DNA from 2 places in the Variovorax sp. Soil_C_12 genome. Region 1 is predicted to be linked to the other one. Evidence: riboswitches for the same ligand, from Rfam matches in the RefSeq annotation. Region 1 holds a riboswitch; the other holds the start of a gene.
The links. Region 1 has a riboswitch for S-adenosylhomocysteine ahead of metH (methionine synthase). Riboswitches for the same ligand answer to the same signal wherever they lie in the genome.

Region 1 (10,020 bases):
CCTTCTGGCACAGCGTGCGCCATGCGCGTCCGCTGGCCATCGGGCTGAACTGCGCGCTGGGCGCGGCGCTGATGCGGCCCTACATCCAGGAGCTGGCGCGGGTGGCCGACGACACCTTCATCAGCTGCTACCCCAATGCCGGCCTGCCCAATCCGATGAGCGAGACGGGCTTCGACGAGACGCCCGAGGTCACTTCGCGCCTCCTGCACGAGTTCGCCGCCGAAGGGCTGGTCAACATCGTGGGCGGCTGCTGCGGCACTACGCCGGAGCACATCGCGGCCATCGGGCAGGCGGTGTCGCCGCTGGCGGGGCGGGCGCTGCATCGCGCCGCCTTCTATTCCGAGGCCGAGGCGGCCTGAGCGCGGCCAGCGGCCTGTAAAGGCCGGATGAAGAAGCTCTCCAAGGGTTATGGCGGTGCACCGCCTCCCCAGCGGCGCCGTTGGACGGGAAGGCCGTGGCCCAATGGCAACCCCTGGGCGCGCGGCCTGCCCTGAAGTTCATCAAGGAGGCACCATGAACAACAAGCTCGCGAAACGCTGGATCGGCATCGGAACTCTCGCGCTCGCGCTTCCGATTGCCGCGGCGGCCCAGGAGGCCGTCGCGCGCAGCACCGTCAACCTCCGGGCGGGCCCTTCGGGCGATTACCCGGTGGTGGCCCGGCTGGGCCCCGGCCAGCCCTTCGAGGTGCTGGGCTGCATCAGCGGCTACAGCTGGTGCGACGTGGTGCTGCCAGACGGCCTGCGCGGCTGGGTGTATGCAGGCGCCATCGACTACATCTACGACAACCGGCGCCTGCCCCTGGCGAGCTACGGCGCGACCATCGGCGTGCCGATCGTCGGCTTCACGATCGGCAACTACTGGGCCGACCATTACCGCGACCGGCCGTGGTACCGCGAGCAGCGCTGGTGGCATGGTCATCGGCCGCCGCCCCCGGTGGCAGGCTGGCGCCCGGTGCCGGCGCCGCGGCCGGACTGGCAGCCGCGGCCCTGGCATGACCGCGACTCGGGTTATCGGCCGCATCCGGGCCGTGGCTACCAGCCGCATCCGGACCCGGGCTTCCGGCCGCAGCCGGGCTGGCAGCAGCCGCCCGGGCAGCGCCCGCCGCAGGATCACGGGTTCCGGCCGCCGCGGCCCGATCGTGACGTTCGGCCGCCGCAACCGGGGCCTGACTTCCGGCAGCCGCGGGCCGTTCCTGGGGTGGTGCCGCCCCAGCAGCACGCTCAGCCGCCGGGCATGCAGCCAGGGGCTCGTCCGCCGCAGGTGCATCCGGGGCAAGCGGGCGGTCGGCCGCCCGGGCCGGCTCCGGCCATGCCCGGGGCGGATCTGCGGCAGCGGCAGATGGACCGGATCAACCGGCCGCCATCGTCGTCGGACGATCGGCCTTAGGGGGCGATACAGAGACCGTCACGTTGAAATCATGTGGCGGTGGATGCGCCCGGTGCCCTCACCCCAGCCCTCTCCCAGGGGGAGAGGGAGCAATACGGAGCGCAAGGCAAACCTTATTTCTTCTTGCGCGCGATCAGCGCCACGAAGCGCTGTGCGCCCAGGCCCAGCGGGCGCTCGCGCGACCAGACCACGTCCACCCACAGGTCCAGCCCATTCGAGAGGTTCTCGAAGGGAATTTCCACCAACGCCCCCGCCGCCACGTGCGGCCGGGCGAAGTTGCGCGGCAGCCAGCCCCAGCCCAGGCCGGCGGTGATCAGGCTCAGGGCGGCCAGCGCGTTGTCGGTGCGCCAGACATGGCGCGCAAACTCGAAGCGCGGGTCGCGGGTGGCCAGGTCGCGGCCCGCCACCACGATCTGGCGGGTGGTTCGCAGATGGTCCTCGCGCAGGCGGCCGCCGGCGCTGGCCAGCACCGGGTGGGCGGGCGCGATCACCGCCACCATCATCTCGTTGGCCACTTCCTGAAAGGCCTCACGCCCGTCCAGGCTGGGGCGCTCGAAGACCAGCGCCAGCTGCGCCCGGCCGCTGTGCAGCAGGGCCAGCGCATCGGCCTGCGGCGCGGCCAGCACCTCGACTTCCAGCTGCGGATATTCCTGCGCCAGCGTGGCCAGCGGCCCGCTCCACGGCGCGGCCAGGAGCTCGGGCGCGATGGCCAGCGTCAGCCGGTTTTCCAGGCCCTGGGTCAGGGCCAGCGCCTGCACCTGCAACTGCTGGAGCTGGGCCGCCAGCAGCCGCGCCTGCGGCTCCAGGGAGCGCGCGGCGGCGGTGGGCTGGGGCTCGCGGCCGCTGCGGTCGAAAAGCGAGAGGTCCAGCTCCGCCTCGAGGTTGGCGATCGCCATGCTGACGGCCGAGGGCACGCGGTGCAGCGCCCGGGCGGCAGCCGAGAAGGAGCCATGATCGAGCACGGCCAGGAAGACCTCCACGTTGTCGCTGCTGAAGCTCATCGATCTGTCAATAAAACTGAAGGAAGATGACTTCTTATATCAGTGACAGACACATAAAGTCGAGCCCAACGCAGCAACAAAACGGGAATGATTTCATGCAAGGGCTCAAGCGCCGGATCGTCTACATCTCGCTCTACGAGGCCATCGCCATCGTCGCGGCCAGTGCCGGGCTGGCGCTGATGACGGGCCAGAGCGCCGGCCATTCCGGCGTGGCGGCCGTGCTGGCCTCGGGCATCGCCATCCTCTGGAACCTCACGTTCAATGCCCTGTTCGAGCGCTGGGAGTCGCGCCAGGCCGTGCGCGGCCGGAGCCTGCGCCGCCGTATCGCCCACGCGATCGGCTTCGAGGGCGGGCTGGTGGCCTTCCTGGTGCCGGTCTTCGCCTGGTGGCTGGACGTGAGCCTGTGGCAGGCGCTGGTGATGGACCTGGGCCTGGTGGTGTTCTTCCTCATCTACACCTTCGTCTTCAACTGGGCCTTCGACGGGATCTTCGGCCTGCCCGCTTCGGCGTCCGGCGCGGTGCAGCCGGCGTAAAATCGCCGGCTCCCAAGGAGCGTTGCAGCGCGGCCTCCCTTGTCGAGGGCGCCGCGTCAGGCTTGGGCTTCCATCTTCTGGAGTGCAACGACGCTCGCCTGATTTCCGTTCGCAGGTGAGCCCATGTCTTCCGATTCTTCCTCTCCCGTCCCAATCTCCCCGCCCCCGATGAAGCTGTCCGGCCTGGAGCCGGTGCGCATCGGCGAGGGCACGCTGTTCGTCAACATCGGCGAGCGCACCAACGTCACCGGCTCCAAGGCCTTCGCCCGCATGATCCTCAACGGCCAGTTCGAGGAAGCATTGGCGGTGGCGCGCCAGCAGGTCGAAAACGGCGCGCAGGTGATCGACATCAACATGGACGAGGCCATGCTCGACAGCAAGGCCGCGATGGTGCGCTTCCTCAACCTCATCGCCAGCGAGCCCGACATCGCGCGCGTGCCGATCATGATCGACAGCTCCAAGTGGGAGGTGATCGAGGCCGGCCTGCGCTGCATCCAGGGCAAGGGCATCGTCAACTCGATCAGCATGAAGGAGGGCGTGGAGGGCTTCAAGCACCAGGCGACGCTGCTGCGCCGCTACGGCGCCGCGGCGGTCGTGATGGCCTTCGACGAGAAGGGCCAGGCCGACACCTACGAACGCAAGATCGAGATCTGCGAGCGCGCCTACCGCATCCTGGTCGACGAGGTGGGCTTCCCGCCCGAGGACATCATCTTCGACCCCAACATCTTCGCGATCGCCACCGGCATCGAGGAGCACAACAACTACGCGGTGGACTTCATCGAGGCCACGCGCTGGATCAAGAAGAACCTGCCGGGCGCGAAGGTCTCGGGCGGCGTGTCGAACGTGAGTTTCAGCTTCCGCGGCAACGACCCGGTGCGCGAGGCCATTCACACGGTGTTCCTCTACCACGCGATCCAGGCCGGCATGGACATGGGCATCGTCAACGCCGGCATGGTCGGCGTGTACGACGACCTCGAGGCGGGTCTGCGCGAGCGCGTGGAGGACGTGGTGCTCAACCGCCGGCCTGACGCTGGCGAGCGCCTGGTTGAGGTGGCCGAGAGCGCCAAGAGCGGCGCCAAGGACGACAGCAAGAAGCTCGAATGGCGCGGCACGCCGGAGCAGCCGGTCTCGGTCAGCCAGCGCCTGTCGCATGCGCTGGTGCACGGCATCACCGACTTCATCGTCGAGGACACCGAGGAGGCCTACCAGGCCATCCTGGCCAAGGGCGGCCGGCCGCTGCACGTGATCGAGGGCCCGCTGATGGACGGCATGAACGTGGTCGGCGACCTGTTCGGCGCCGGCAAGATGTTCCTGCCCCAGGTGGTGAAGTCGGCGCGCGTGATGAAGCAGGCCGTGGCGCACCTGATCCCCTACATCGAGGAAGAAAAGCGCCAGGACGAGGCCGCGGGCCGCGACGTGCGCAGCAAGGGCAAGATCATCATCGCCACCGTCAAGGGCGACGTGCATGACATCGGCAAGAACATCGTCACCGTCGTGCTCCAGTGCAACAACTTCGAAGTGGTGAACATGGGCGTGATGGTCCCTTGCCACGAGATCCTGGCGCGTGCCAAGGTCGAGGGCGCGGACATCGTGGGCCTGTCGGGCCTGATCACGCCCAGCCTCGAGGAGATGCAGTACGTCGCCGGCGAGATGCAGAAAGACGAGCATTTCCGCATCCGCAAGATCCCGCTGCTGATCGGCGGCGCCACCACCAGCCGCGTACACACGGCGGTGAAGATCGCGCCGCACTACGAGGGGCCGGTGGTCTACGTGCCCGATGCCTCGCGCAGCGTGAGCGTGGCGCAGTCGCTGCTTTCGGACCAGGCCGCGGCCTACATCGACGAGCTCAACACCGACTACGACAAGGTGCGGCACCTGCATGCCAACAAGAAGCAGGTGCCGCTGTGGCCGCTGGCCAAGGCGCGCGCCAACAAGACGCCGATCGACTGGCAGGGCTATGTGCCGCCGGTGCCGAAGTTCATCGGCCGGCGCGTGTTCCGCAACTTCGACCTGACCGAGCTGGCGAAGTACATCGACTGGGGCCCCTTCTTCCAGACCTGGGACCTGGCCGGCCCCTTCCCCGCGATCCTCAAGGACGAGGTGGTGGGCAGCGAGGCGGTGCGCGTCTTCGGCGACGGCCAGCGCATGCTCAAGCGGCTGATCGAGGGCCGCTGGCTCACGGCCAACGGCGTGATCGGCTTCTGGCCCGCCAACACGGTGAACCACGACGACATCGCGCTCTACACCGACGAGACCCGCACCCAGGCCGCGCTCACCTGGTACGGCCTGCGCCAGCAAACCGAGAAGCAGGCAATCGAGGGCGTGATGCGCCCCAGCCGCTGCCTGGCCGACTTCGTGGCGCCGCGCGACAGCGGCGTGGCGGATTACGTGGGCATGTTCGCCGTCACCGCGGGCATCGGCGTCGAGAAGAAGGAGAAGTTCTTCATCGACGACCTCGACGACTACTCGGCCATCATGCTGAAGGCCCTGGCCGACCGGCTGGCCGAGGCCTTCGCGGAGGCGCTGCACCACCGCGTGCGCACCGACCTCTGGGGCTATGCGCACGACGAGGCCCTGAGCAACGAGGCGATGATCGCCGAGAAGTACCGCGGCATCCGCCCCGCGCCCGGCTACCCCGCCTGCCCGGACCACAGCGTGAAGGGCCCGATGTTCGACGTGCTGCAGTGCCAGGACATCGGCATGACGCTGACGGAGAGCCTGGCCATGATGCCCGCCGCCAGCGTCAGCGGCTTCTACCTGAGCCATCCGGAAGCCACCTACTTCAACGTCGGCAAGATCGGGCACGACCAGCTTCAGGACCAGGCCGCGCGGCGCCACGAGAGCGAGGCGGACCTGGAGCGGCTGCTGGCGCCCAATCTCTGATGTTCGAGAAACTCACATTCGCGGCCGCGCACTACGCGGCGCTCGCGATCTTCGTTGCTGCGTGCTGGGGCTTCGGACGGGCGCTGTTCGCGCGCCTCGGGGGGCTGGTCCATCCCGACTTCTGGCTCGAGACGGCGATGACCACGGCGCTCGGCGTCGGCATCTTCATCTGCGTGTTCCAGGCCCTGGGCATCGCGGGCCTGCTCAACCTCCCCGGCGTGCTGCTGACGGTCGCGGTCGGCTTCGCCGCGGCCTGCGTGCAGGTCCCCGCCTGGCTGCGGCAGGCGCGCGCCCTCGAGCCCGGGCCGTCCCTGTCGTGGGTCGAGAAGGCGGCCCTGGCCGCGCTCGCGCTGGTCGCGCTGCCCACGCTGCTGGCGCCGCTGGCGCCGCCGGCGGCCTTCGACGAGCTGATGTACCACCTGCCCTATGCGCGCCAGGTGGCCCAGAGCGGCACGCTGGGCATCCACGAGTGGCTGCGCTACCCGTGGTTCCCGTACAACTACAACCTGCTCTATGCCGGCGCGCTGCTGGTCGGCGACGACGCGCTGCCGCATTTCATGAACGGGCTGGCGGGTTGGCTGTCGGTGTGGATGGTCTACCGCCTGGGCGTGCAGTACCTGAACCGGGTGCTGGCCTGTGCGGCCGCCGCCATCTGGCTCGGCATCGGCGACTACTCGAACGCGCTGATCGACATGGGCGTCGCCCTGTTCATCGTGTCCGCCTGGATCGCCCTGTGGTGGTGGAACGAGTCGCACGCGGCGCAGCCGGCGCAGGGCGCGCGCTGGCTGGCCCTGGCCGCCTTCTTCCTCGGCCTCGCGGCCGGTTCCAAGTACCAGGCGCTGACCTTTCTGCCGCTGGCCGCGTGGTTCGTGATCCGGCGCGAGCGGCGGCCGGCCGTCTGGGCGGTGGGGCTCCTGTGCTTCCTGCTGCCCTGCGTCTACTGGTACGCGCGCAACGCCGTGATGACCGGCGACCCCTTCAACCCGATCGGCGCCAAGGTGTTCGGCTTCAGCAACTGGAACCTGGCCGACTACAAGAACCAGGTCGACGACGTGCGCGCCCATGCCGCGCTGCCCAACTTCCTGATCTGGCCGGTGGTGCTCGCGCCCTTCAGCCTGGCCTGGCGGCGCTCGCCCGCGGTGCATGCGGCGATCGTGTTCTGCGCCTACTCGCTGCTCGTGTGGGCCCTGACCTCGCGCTATCCGCGCTACATGACGGCCTCTTTCCCGCTGCTCGCGCTGGTGGCGGTGCTGGGGTGGCAGGTGCTGCTGGGGTGGATCGCCGGCGGGCTGCGCAGGCTGCTGCCCGTGGGCGGCGGTGCCGGCTGGCCGGTGCGTGCGGGCGGCATCGCGGCTGGCCTGTTCCTGGCCGTGCTGGCGGCGGTGTCGGTCCGGCACACCACGCGCGAGCTGGCCAAGGTGTCGCCCACGCCCGCGGCCCGCGAGGCCTTCCTGCGGGCCAACGTGCCGGGCTATGCCGTGATGAACCACGTGCGCGAGCACGCCAAGGGCCGCGTCTACCAGATCGCGCTGAGCGAGGCCATCTACTACGGGCCCAATCCGATCTGGGGCGATACGCTCGGCCCCTGGCGCTATCCGGATTTCCCGCTGCTGCCGGGCGCCGAGGCCGCGCGCCGGTTCGCCGGGCTGGGCTTCGAGGCCATCGTGATGCCCGATGCAGTGGCGCGCACCCTGACCGCCCATGAGGACTTCAACCGCCACTTCGCCCTGATGTTCGAGCAGGACGGCGCCAAGGCGTACCGTATCCTGCCCCCCGCACCATGAACGAAGCTCCTGTTTCCAACGCCCTGTGGCCCGCGCTGCGCATCGCCGCGGTGATCCCCTGCTACAACGAGGCGCTCGCCATCGCGCAGGTGGTGGACGAGTTCCGCGCCGCGCTGCCGGAGGCCGAGATCCACGTCTTCGACAACGCCTCCAGCGACGACACCGCGGCCATCGCGGGGGCGGCCGGCGCCCAGGTGACCCACGTGGCCCTGCGCGGCAAGGGCAACGTGGCGCGCCGCATGTTCGCGGACGTGGAGGCCGACATCTACGTGATGGTCGACGGCGACGCCACCTACGATCTGGGCGAGCTGCGCCGTCTGGTCGACACGCTGGTGGAGGGCAACCTCGACATGGTCGTGGGCTCGCGCGTGGACGACGGCCACGACGCCCAGACCTACCGCGCCGGCCACCGCTTCGGCAACCGCCTCCTCACCGGCGCGGTGGCGGCGCTCTTCGGCGGCCGGCTCACCGACATGCTCTCGGGCCTGCGCGTGTTCTCGCGGCGCTATGCCAAGTCCTTCCCCGCGGTCTCCGAAGGCTTCGAGATCGAGACCGAGCTCACGGTCCACGCGCTGGAGCTGCGCATGCCCTTCGCCGAGCTGCCGGTGCGCTATCGCTCGCGGCTCGAGGGCTCGCACAGCAAGCTCTCCACCTACCGCGACGGCTGGCGCATCCTCAGGACCATCTGCAAGCTGTTCGTGAGCGAGAGGCCGCTGCTGTTCTTCTCGGTCATCGCGACCGTGCTCGCGCTGGGCTCGGTCCTGGCGGCCGTGCCGCTGGCGCTGACCTACCTCGAGACCGGCCTGGTGCCGCGCCTGCCCACCGCCGTGCTGCTGACCGGCACCATGCTGAGCGCGATGCTCGCCTTTGTCTGCGGCATCGTGCTGCACACCGTGACCAAGGGCCGCCAGGAGGCCAAGCGCCTGCGCTACCTGGCCATTCCGGGCGTGCGGCATCGCGGGCCCGTCGACCGGCCCTGACGATGAAGGCAGGCCGCGAGTTCCTGCTGTTCGCGCTCGCCGGCGTGATCGGCCTGGGCGTCGACGTGGGCGTGCTCTACCTGGCGGCGCCGCTCCTGGGCTGGTATGCGGCGCGCGTGCTGTCCTTCCTCGCGGCCGCGACCGCCACCTGGGCGCTGAACCGGCGCTATGCCTTCGGCACCCGGCATTCGGGCGCCTCGCTGGCGCGCGAATACCTGGGCTACCTGCTGACCATGCTCGGCGGGGCGGTGGTGAACTACGGCGTCTACGTCCTCGTGCTGCACAGCCTCGCCGGGCCCTGGGTGCCCGCGCTGGGCGTGGCGCTGGGCAGCTGCGCGGGGCTGGCGCTGAACTTTCTCGCTGCACGGCAGCTGATCTTCAAGTCCAGGCGCGGGCGCTGAAGGTCGCTTCCCGATGCGCCGGCATGTAAAAGGCGTTGCCGCAAAAGTCAGGGAAAAGTACTATTCTCGGTCCATTTGAGGACGAGTCCGAATCACTGGCGGGAGGGTAACGATGCCGACTTTGCTTGTCATGCGAGGTGCTCGCTTCGCCCGCCGCATCCGCGTCGCCGAAGGCGAGCTCCGGATCGGGCGGTGGGACGGGAACGAGATCGTTCTTCCCAGCCAGAAGGTCAGCCGGGTGCATGCCGTCCTGAGCTGCCAGGGGGCCTTCGCCACGATCAAGGACGCGCACAGCACCAACGGCACCTTCGTCAACGGGACGCGGATCGACTCCATGCCGGTGCTGGACGGCGACCGGCTGCAATTGGCCGACGTCGAGCTCCTGTTCTGCCGCATGGACGATCCCACCGCGGAATTCGCGCAGGCCCGGCCGGCGCCAGCCGCCGCCGACGCGGCCGCGACGGACCTGGCAGGACTGGTCTTCACCGCGTCGCCGAGGGCCTACGACGACGTGCCGACACGCCCATCGCCCCCGGCACGCCGAGCCCAGTCCGTGGGGGAGGGCGTCGCCTTCACCCTGCCGATGCGCGGCCGCGATGTGTCGGCGCTGATCACCTACGACGCCCTGGCCTCGCACTTCGGCGCCTATGCCTTCGGGGAAGAAAGTTGCAGCCGCGCAGTCGATGCCTATGAGGAAAACCACCTCGCCATCCATGTGGCGGCGACCTATCGCTACCAGCAGCTTCCGCAGGAGCCGGTGGTTTTGCGGGCGCGGGATTTTTAGGCGCCTCAGTGCGCGCCCGACATCACCACCGGGATCTCGGTCGCCGGCGGCGTGTTGCGGCTGCGCCCGCAGCGCACGATGCCGTCGATCATCACCATCCCCACGCCCGGGATGTCGCCCAACTGCACGCTTTCCAGCAGCGTCTTGCCGGCCGTGTGCTGGGCCCGGTCCATGAAGACGAAGTCGGCCGCGCGGCCGGGCTCGATCAGCCCGCAGTTCAGCTTGCGGATGCGCGCCGTGTTGCCGGTGGCGAAGCAGAACACCAGCT
Region 2 (10,020 bases), on a different contig from region 1:
GCGCGGCGAAGTCCACGCTCGCGAGCGGCACGATCGGCGCGCCCGCGGCGGGCGTTGCGGCACCGGCCGTGCCGGCGAAGCGGACGTTGTTCCAGGCCAGCACGAAGCCGCTCTTGCGATAGTTGTCCTGCTGCGCGGGCACGCCATCGAGGCCCACGACCTGGTCCGACAGCCGCTCCATCCCCGCCGTCCAGAGGCGAAGCCCGATGCCGCGCCCGCGCCAGTCGGGCCGCACGATGTACAGACCGATGAAACCGAAGCGGCCGGCATAGGAGACGGCGGAGATGCAGCCCACCGCTTCGCCGCCGCATTCGGCGACCAGGAAGCCATCGGGATCGGCGGCGTGGAAGCAGGCGGCGTCGTGCAGGCCGGGGTTCCAGCCCTCGTCCGCGGCCCATTCGATCGCCATCGCGACTTCGTCGCGGCGCATGTTGCGGATGGTGCATTCCATGGGCGGCATTGTCGCGCCGCTTGCATTCGCCGCACCCGGCCCCAGCTCCCCGGAATGACCGCGCCGGAGTCCCCCATGAACGAATCGCTGCACATCGTCTGCCCCCATTGCCACACCACCAACCGCGTGCGCCAGGCGCAGCTGGGCAGCGCGCCCGATTGCGGCAGCTGCCACCGCCCGCTCTTCGGCGGCCGCTCGACCGCGCTGGACCAGGCGGCCTTCGAGCGTCACATCGGCCGCAACGAGATCCCGGTGCTGGTGGATTTCTGGGCACCCTGGTGCGGCCCGTGCCTGCAGATGGCGCCCGGCTTCGAGCAGGCAGCGGCGCAGCTCGAACCGCAGGTGCGGCTGGCCAAGGTCGATACCGAGGCCGTGCCGGCGCTGGCTTCGCGCTTCAACATCCGCAGCATCCCGACCCTGGCCCTGTTCCGTGGGGGCCGCGAGATCGCCCGCCAGGCCGGCGCGATGGGCACGGCCGATATCGTGCGCTGGACGCGGGCGCAGCTGGGCTGAGCCTTCTTCCGCGAACGCTCGCGCAGATCGCGCGAACGTGGCATGCGTCACACGGCGGACACGCCGCGCTTCGGAGGGCGATGTGACAATCCGGCAATCTTCCTGGAGGGGGTGCCTGCATGTTTGCTTCCATGCGTCGGATTGCACCGGCGAGTCGATCCCTGGCCGCGCTGGCCTGTCTGGTGCTCCTGACCGGCGGTGCTGCCGCGCAGGCGCCCGAAGCCCCGCCCGAGCCCGGCGAGCTCCCGGTCCACAAATGGGTGGTGCCGCCGCCCAGCTGGTCGCCCGAGGCTCATTTCACCAATCTCAAGGACGGCGCCACGCTCGAGTCGCCCTTCGTGGCGCGCTTCGGGCTGTCGATGCGCGGCATCGTGCCCGCCGGCCACAGCGCCGGCCATGCGGGGCATCACCACCTGCTGATCAACCAGCCGCTGCCGCTGGACTTCAGGAAGCCGCTGCCCTTCACCGAGCAGTACATCCATTTCGGCAAGGGCCAGATGGAGACGGTGGTCGACCTGCCGCCGGGCAGCTACTCGCTGCGCCTGGTGCTGGCCGACCAGGGCCACATTCCCTTCTTCGTCTACAGCAAGCCGCTGCGGCTCACGGTCAGCCGGCAGAACAAGGGCGTCGCCCCGGCCAGCCTGCTGGGCGAGTCGCGCATCGAAATGCTGAGCCCGGCCGATCGCACGACGGTGCAGCTGCCGCTGCGCATCCAGCTGCACGCGAGCGGCTACAACATCTCGCACGCCGCGCCCAGGCTGCCGGACACGGGGCATTTCCGCCTGACGCTGGAGCGGCCGGGGCAGAAGGCCGAAGTCATCGAGCTCGACGGCGGCCAGACCGAGCTCTGGCTCCGGCCGCCGAAGGGCAGCTACAGCGCCCGGGTCGAGCTGCTGAACAACGGCAACGGCGCGACGATGGCACGCGCCAGGCCGGTGGCCTTCACCGTGCCGTGAAAGCGCTCACACATCGGGCCGGATGTTCTGGTTGACGCTGAACAGGTTCGAGGGGTCGTACTTGTTCTTGAGCGCCACCAGCCGCGCGTAGTTCTCGCCGTACGCGGCATGCACGCGGTCCTGCTCTTCCTGCGTCAGGAAGTTCACGTACACGCCGCCGGTGGCGAAGGGCGTCGCCGCCTTGAAGAGCTCGCGCGCCCAGCCGACGCAGGCGGCGTCCCTGGCAGGGTCGGCCCAGCGGCCGTGCACGTTGACCACGAACTGTGCATCGCGATGGGTGTAGGCGGTGGCGGTGTGGGCCACCCGGCTCACGGCGCCGCCCAACTGCGCGAAGGCGATCTCCGTCTGCGGGTCGGGGATGCGCCGCGCGTGGTCGATGAAGACCTCGATCAGGCCATCGTCGAGCTGCCGGAAGTCATGGGACTTCCAGTAGTTGCGCATGCCCGGCGCCAGCAGCGGATCGAGCACGGTCTGCCAGGCCAGGAAGGGCGTGGGGCCGATCACGTCGGCAATCGGCCGGCCGACGGCCCGCAGCGGCTTCAGCAGGCGCTCGCCTTCGGCCTGCTCGCCGTAGTAGCACACGGCCAGGGCGAGGATCTCCTTGCCGTGCCACTCGGGCGGCAGGAAGGGCAGCGGCGGGGCCTGGCGCATCACGAACCAGCAGGCCAGCTCGTCCGGTGCCGCGGCAGCGAAGTCGCGGTAGAAACGCAGCACCTCGGGCGCCTCGTCCAGCGGATGGACGATGAGCCCCGACAGCACGTTCGGCCCCACCGGATGCAGGCGGAATTCGAAGGAGCTCACCACGCCGAAGTTGCCGCCGCCGCCGCGGATGGCCCAGAACAGATCCGGATTGCGGCTGTCGCTCGCTTCCAGCAGTTCGCCGGCGGCGGTCACCACATCGGCCGAGAGCAGGTTGTCGATGGTGAGGCCCAGCTTTCGGCTCAGCCAGCCGAAGCCGCCGCCCAGCGTGAGGCCGGCGACGCCGGTGGTGGAGTTGATGCCGAGCGAGGTGGCGAGGCCGAAGGCCTGCGCCTCGCGGTCGACGTCGGCCAGCGTCGCGCCGGGCTCGACGCGGGCGATGCGGCGCTCCGGATCCACGCGCACCGAGCGCATCGCCGACAGGTCGATCACCAAACCGCCGTCGCAGACCGCATTGCCCGCGATGTTGTGGCCGCCGCCGCGCACCGCCAGGACCAGATCGTGCGCGCTTGCGAAGCGAACCGCGCCGATCACGTCCGCCGCGCCCGCGCAGCGCACGATCAGGCCTGGGCGGCGGTCGATCATCGCGTTCCAGACGGCGCGGGCCTCGTCGTACTCGGGTGCTTCCGGCGTCAGCAGGCGGCCGCGCAGGGCGGCGCCGAAGTCCGCCAGCGCCGATTCGGCGATGTTGACGCTCGCACCCGCGCGCGACTTGAGTTGCAGGTCTGGCATGGAATCCTCCTTTTGCTTGCGACGCGCGCAGCAGGGCGGGCGTCGCACCGCCTCTTGCGACGTCCATGCAGACAGAGCCTTCCGTTGGCGAGGCGGGCCTTCGGCTCAGAATAGTTCGTGGTCCCGGGGCTGTCCAATGCCCGAAGGCATGGCGCCCGCCAGCCTCGGCTTCTCAGGCCCGGCGCGCCTGGAGGATGGCGGCCGCGACTTCGGCGAAGCCGGCGCCGCGCTCGCTCGGCGCCACGTAGCGCGGCAGATGCGACAGCGCGGCCTCGAAGCGGCGCACGTTGGCCACGCCGACGCTGTGGGCGAAGTGCTGGAACATCAGCGCGTCGTTGGTCGAGTCGCCCACGTAGGCCCAGCGCTGCGTCTCGTCGTCGAGCGAACGGGCCCAGAGCTCGCGCACGATCCAGCGGGCGCCCTCCAGCTTGTTGTGATCGCCCCACCAGCCGTTGATGTGGATGCTGCTGACGGTGGCGTGCATGCCCTCGCTGCGCATCAGGTCCGCCACCTGCGCGATGGTCGCATCGCCGAGCTGCGTGAACTCGCTGTGGTCGATGGCGATGTCGCATTCCCGCCCGGCCGAGTCGGTGGCGCGCCGGGCCGTGGGGATCTCGCGCTCGATGCGCGCGAGCACGGCCTGCATGCGCTCGAAGTTGCGCGCGCGCGTGGCGGCATCCTGCTGGTAGCGCTTCTCGATCCGGCCCTCGGCCGTGCGCACCAGCGCGACGGCGCCGTTCTCCGCCACGATCGCATCGACCGGCCAGACGCCCGCGAAAGGCTCGCTCCAGCCGACCGGCCGGCCGGTGATGGCGACCAGGTTCAAGCCTGCCGCGTGGAGCGCGTCCATGGCCTGGAGTGCATCGGGCGTGATGGCGCCCTCGGTGGTCAGCGTGTCGTCGATGTCGGTGAACACGCCGATGAGCGCGCTGCGCGCGGCCGCGTCCCACCGGGTCAACGGCAACAGGTGCTGGGGCGAGGCGGGCGGGAGCTGCGGCGTCATGGCAAGGAATCCTCGAGGAGTCGCGATCCTACCGGCGCTTTCGTGTAGCATCCCGCCCCCGCCGCGCTATCGAGCCCGGTGCGGCGCCCTTCCATGCCCCACATCCTCGTCGACCAGCTCCGCAAGACCTACCGCATTTCCGAGCGCGACCCCGGCGTGATGGGCGCGCTGCGGCGCCACTACGCTTCGACGGGCAGTTGAGCCTGCGTCAGCCGGCGCTCTGCAACGCCAGCCCTGCGTGCTCCCGCAGCGGATGGAAGTGGATCTTCGGAAAGCGCTCCTGCGCCAGCCGCACGTCGTACGGGGAGGTGCACAGGAAGGCCAGCGTGTCGGCCGCGTCCTTGGCCATGCGCGCCGGGTAGGCGTTGACGAACTCGCGCAGCTCGGCTGGGGTGTCGGCCGTGATCCAGCGCGCGCCCGTGTACTGGCAGCCCTCGAGCCGCACGTCGGCGTCGTATTCGGCCTTCAGGCGGTGCTGCACCACTTCGAACTGCAGCTGGCCGACGGCGCCCAGCAGCATCGGGCCGCCGACCTCGGGGCGAAACACCTGGATGGCGCCTTCCTCTCCGAGCTGGGCCAGGCCTTGCTGCAGCTGCTTGGTGCGCAGCGGGTTCTTCAGGATCACGGTCATGAAGAGCTCGGGCGCGAAGAAGGGCAGGCCGGTGAATTGCAGGCTCGCGCCGTCGGTGATGGTGTCGCCCAGCTGCACGCCGCCATGCGTGGTGAAGCCCACGATGTCGCCCGCGTAGGCTTCTTCGACCGCCTCGCGCCGCTGGCTCATGAAGGTCACGACGCTGGTGGGCCGCAGTTCCTTCGCCGTGCGCTGCACCTTGAGCTTCATGCCCGGCGTGTACTTGCCCGAGGCCATGCGCACGAAGGCGATGCGGTCGCGGTGGTTGGCGTCCATGTTGGCCTGCACCTTGAAGACCACGCCCGCGAAATCCTTGTCCTCGGGCCGGATTTCCTTCACCACCGGCTGGCGGTTGACCACGGTGGTGCTGATGCGCGAGCGCGGCGAGGGCGCCAGGTCGACCAGGGCGTCGAGCACTTCCATCACGCCGAAGTTGTTCACGCCGGAGCCGAAGAACACGGGCGTCTGCTTGCCTGCCAGGAAGGCCTCGCGGTCCCAGGTGGGCGAGGCGCCGGTGGCCAGCTCCATGCTTTCCATGGCGCTCTCGAAGTCGGTGCCGAAGCGTTGGGTCAGCGTCTCGCGCTCGGTCAGCGCGATGGTCTCGAAGTCCTGCGGCAGGCGCTCGCTGCCCGACTCGAACACCGTCATGGCCTGCGTGCGCAGGTTCATGATCCCGCGGAAGGTCTTGCCCTGGCCCACGGGCCAGGTCATCGGCACGCAGGGCATGCCGAGCTCGCGCTCCACCTCGTCGAGGATGTCGAGCGGCTCGCGCACCTCGCGGTCCATCTTGTTGACGAAGGTGATGATGGGCGTGTCGCGCTGGCGGCAGACCTCGATCAGCCGCCGCGTCTGCGCCTCCACGCCGTTGGCCGCGTCGATCACCATCAGGGCGGAGTCGACCGCGGTGAGCACGCGGTAGGTGTCCTCGGAGAAGTCCTTGTGGCCGGGCGTGTCGAGCAGGTTGATCACATGCTCGCGGTAGACCATCTGCATCACCGAGCTGGCTACCGAGATGCCGCGCTGCTTCTCGATCTCCATCCAGTCGGAAGTGGCATGGCGCGAGGCCTTGCGCGCCTTCACCGAGCCGGCGATCTGGATCGCGCCGGAGAAGAGCAGCAGCTTCTCGGTCAGCGTGGTCTTGCCGGCGTCGGGGTGGGAGATGATCGCGAAGGTGCGGCGGCGGCGGGTTTCGGAGGCGAAGGACATGGGGAGGCGGGAATCCAAAGCGGCCGCAGAAGCCGGCCGAACCCGCAATTATCGATGCCGGTGGCGTTCGGGCGCCGCTCGGGTAAAATCCGCCGCTTCCGAGGAGCGTTGCAGCGCCGCCAGGCGTGAGGCTCGGATCCCATCGCAACCACGCTCAACCGCTGTTCTCGCGGTGAGTTCTTCCCCCGACCGCAGCGGCATCATTCAAACTTGTTTGGAGCCAACATGAGCGCTGTTCTCAAATCCACCGCCGACCAGGCGATCGCCGACCTGTCCCTTGCCGCCTGGGGCCGCAAGGAAATCAAGATTGCCGAAACCGAGATGCCCGGCCTGATGGCCATCCGCGACGAGTTCGCCAAGAGCCAGCCGCTGAAGGGCGCGCGCATCACCGGCTCGCTGCACATGACGATCCAGACCGCGGTGCTGATCGAGACGCTGCAGGCCCTGGGCGCGACCGTGCGCTGGGCTTCGTGCAACATCTTCTCCACCCAGGACCACGCAGCCGCGGCCATCGCGGCCGCCGGCACGCCGGTGTTCGCGATCAAGGGCGAATCGCTGGAAGACTACTGGGACTACACCCACCGCATCTTCGACTTCGGCCCCAAGGGCGCGGCCGGCGAAGGCCCGAACATGATCCTGGACGACGGCGGCGATGCCACGCTGCTGATGCACCTGGGCCAGAAGGCCGAGAAGGACCAGGGCGTGCTGGCCAACCCGACCAGCGACGAGGAACGCATCCTCTACGCCGCGATCAAGGCCAAGCTGGCCGTCGACGCGACCTGGTACACCCGCAAGTCGGCCGAGATCATCGGCGTGACCGAGGAGACCACCACCGGCGTGCACCGCCTCAACGAGATGAGCGCCAAGGGCACGCTGCTGTTCCGCGCGATCAACGTGAACGACTCGGTGACCAAGAGCAAGTTCGACAACCTCTACGGCTGCCGCGAGTCGCTGGTGGACGGCATCAAGCGCGCCACCGACGTGATGATCGCCGGCAAGGTGGCGCTGGTGGCCGGCTACGGCGACGTGGGCAAGGGCTCGGCCCAGGCCCTGCGCGCGCTGAGCGCCCAGGTGTGGGTGACCGAGATCGACCCGATCAACGCGCTGCAGGCCGCGATGGAAGGCTACCGCGTCGTGACCATGGAGTACGCAGCCGACAAGGCCGACATCTTCGTCACCACCACCGGCAACAAGGACGTCATCACGCACGCCCACATGGCCGCGATGAAGAACCAGGCGATCGTCTGCAACATCGGCCACTTCGACAACGAGATCGAGGTCGCCTCGCTCGAGAAGTACGAGTGGGAAGAGATCAAGCCGCAGGTCGACCACGTGATCTTCCCGGACGGCAAGCGCATCATCCTCTTGGCCAAGGGCCGGCTGGTGAACCTGGGTTGCGGCACGGGCCATCCGAGCTACGTGATGAGCTCCTCCTTCGCCAACCAGACCATCGCCCAGATCGAGCTCTTCACCAAGCCCGACGCCTACCAGGCCGGCAAGGTCTACGTGCTGCCCAAGCACCTGGACGAGAAGGTCGCGCGCCTGCAGCTGTCCAAGCTCGGCGCCCAGCTCACGGTGCTGACGGATGCGCAGGCCGCCTACATCGGCGTGGACAAGAACGGTCCGTACAAGCCGGACACCTACCGCTACTGATCGGGAGCCGCGCCGCATCGTGCGCGCCGACCAGTTGCTCGTCGAACGCGGCCTGGCGGCCTCGCGCTCGCAGGCCGTGCGTCTGATCGCGGGCGGCCTGCGCTGGCGCGATGGCACCAGCTGGCGCACGGTGGCCAAGAACGCCGAGGACCTGCCCGTGAATGCCGAGCTGCAACTGCTCGACGCGGCCGAGGCGCGCTATGTGTCGCGCGGCGGGCTCAAGCTCGAGGGCGCGCTGGCCGCGGCGGGCATCGATGCGCGCGGCAGGCGTTGCCTCGATGTCGGCCAGTCGACCGGCGGCTTCACCGATTGCCTGCTGCAGCAGGGCGCTGCGCATGTGGTGGGTGTCGATGTCGGGCATGGCCAGTTGCATGCGCGGCTGCGCGGCGATGCGCGCGTCACGGCGGTCGAGGGCGTCAACGCACGCGCGCTCGATGCCTCGGCGTGGGCCGCGGCAGCGCCGGCAGACGCGCAGTTCGACCTGATCGTCGGCGACCTGTCCTTCATCTCGCTCACGCTGGTGCTGCCGGCCCTGCTACCCTTGCTCGCCACGACGGGCGAACTTCTGATGCTGGTCAAGCCTCAATTCGAACTGCAGCCGGCACAGATCGGCAAGGGCGGCATCGTGCGCGATGCCTCGCTCTATCCGGTGGTCGAGCAGCGCCTGCGCACGGCCTGCGACGCGCTCGGCCTGCAGGTGCGGGGCTGGTTCGACAGTCCCATCGCGGGTGGCGACGGCAACCGCGAATTCTTCATTCATGCCGCTCTCGCGAGCGGCCCACCAGGAGCCGGCCGTGCGCCTTCCGTTGAGCTTTGAGTTCTTTCCACCCAAGACGCCCGAAGGCGCGGCCAAGCTGCGCGCCGTGCGCCAGCAGCTCTATGCGCGCCAGCCCGAGTTCTGCTCGGTGACCTATGGCGCCGGCGGCTCCACGCACGATGGCACCTTCGGCACGGTGCGCCAAATCTTGGAAGAGGGCGTCGACGCGGCTTGCCACTTCTCCTGCATTGGCGCGACCCGCGCCACGGTGCGCGAGCAGCTGAAAGAGCTGAAGGCGATGGGCGTCAAGCGGCTTGTGGCGCTGCGCGGCGACCTGCCCAGCGGCTACGGCATGGGCGGCGAATTTCACTACGCGAGCGACCTGGTCGCCTTCATTCGCGAAGAGACCGGCCGGGACTTCCACATCGAGGTCGCCTGCTATCCCGAGGTGCATCCGCAGGCGCGCTCGCCCGAGGCCGACCTGCAGGCTTTCGCGGCCAAGGTGCACGCCGGCGCCGACTCGGCGATCACGCAGTACTTCTTCAGCCCCGAGGCCTATTTCCGCTTCGTCGAGGAGGCCCGCAGGCTGGGGCTCGACACGCCGATCGTGCCGGGCATCATGCCGATCACCAGCTCCACGCAGCTGATGCGCTTCTCGGATGCCTGCGGTGCCGAGATCCCGCGCTGGATCCGGCTGCGGCTGCAGGGATTCGGCGACGACACGGCATCGATCAAGGCCTTCGGCCTCGATGTGGTGACCGAGCTCTGCGCACGCCTGGCCAGCGGCGGCGCGCCAGCGCTGCACTTCTACACCATGAACCAGTCGGTGGCGACGCTCGCGTTGCTGGAGCGGCTGGGCTGGGAAGGATGAGGGGGGCCTGGCTCGCCAAAGGGCTCGCGCTGGTTCTGGCGGCCTCCGCGCTGGCCGCCTGCACCACCCCGCCAGCGCCGTCACCTTCGACCGGCGAAAGCGGGACCGGCCTGCGCCCGCTGGCACGCCAGCTCGTGCTGCCGCCCGGCGCACCGCCGCGCTCCCAGGTGCCATCGGTGCTCTACGACCTCGCGGGGTCGGGCACGTCGGAGGACGACGGCGTGCCGGGCGATACAGGGCCGCGCGAGATCTTCGAGCGCGGCGGCGCCTCCTGGTACGGCATTCAGTTTCACCAGCGCAAGACCGCCAACGGCGAGCGCTTCGACATGACCGAAATGACCGCCGCCCACAAGACGCTGCCCTTCAACACTCGCGTCTGCGTGCGCAGCCTGGTCAACGGGCGCGAGGTGCTGGTGCGCATCAACGACCGCGGGCCCTACTCGGCCGGGCGCATCATCGACCTCAGCCGCGCCGCGGCGGATGCGCTGGGCATGCTGGGGATGGGGATCAAGCAGGTGGCGCTGTCGATCGCGGACAAGAACACGACG

Region 2: another riboswitch for S-adenosylhomocysteine. It lies ahead of ahcY (adenosylhomocysteinase); the one in region 1 lies ahead of metH (methionine synthase).

What each region holds. Positions count from the first base shown of each region.
Region 1 covers NZ_JBDGIO010000006.1:325,046-335,065, forward strand. The annotation lists gene AC3A6X_RS18685 (homocysteine S-methyltransferase family protein) at 1-359, shown strand, start outside; gene AC3A6X_RS18690 (SH3 domain-containing protein) at 514-1,386, shown strand; gene AC3A6X_RS18695 (LysR family transcriptional regulator) at 1,500-2,387, opposite strand; gene AC3A6X_RS18700 (PACE efflux transporter) at 2,483-2,920, shown strand; S-adenosyl-L-homocysteine riboswitch at 2,929-3,023, shown strand; gene metH (methionine synthase) at 3,044-5,803, shown strand; gene AC3A6X_RS18710 (ArnT family glycosyltransferase) at 5,803-7,587, shown strand; gene AC3A6X_RS18715 (glycosyltransferase family 2 protein) at 7,584-8,567, shown strand; gene AC3A6X_RS18720 (GtrA family protein) at 8,570-8,968, shown strand; gene AC3A6X_RS18725 (FHA domain-containing protein) at 9,081-9,752, shown strand; gene AC3A6X_RS18730 (amidohydrolase family protein) at 9,758-10,020, opposite strand, start outside.
Region 2 covers NZ_JBDGIO010000009.1:69,647-79,666, forward strand. The annotation lists gene AC3A6X_RS23065 (GNAT family N-acetyltransferase) at 1-451, opposite strand, end outside; gene trxC (thioredoxin TrxC) at 527-964, shown strand; gene AC3A6X_RS23075 (DUF4399 domain-containing protein) at 1,084-1,920, shown strand; gene AC3A6X_RS23080 (FAD-binding oxidoreductase) at 1,927-3,351, opposite strand; gene AC3A6X_RS23085 (HAD-IIB family hydrolase) at 3,524-4,354, opposite strand; gene AC3A6X_RS23090 (peptide chain release factor 3) at 4,563-6,191, opposite strand; S-adenosyl-L-homocysteine riboswitch at 6,287-6,354, shown strand; gene ahcY (adenosylhomocysteinase) at 6,417-7,844, shown strand; gene AC3A6X_RS23100 (TlyA family RNA methyltransferase) at 7,864-8,661, shown strand; gene metF (methylenetetrahydrofolate reductase [NAD(P)H]) at 8,639-9,472, shown strand; gene AC3A6X_RS23110 (septal ring lytic transglycosylase RlpA family protein) at 9,469-10,020, shown strand, end outside.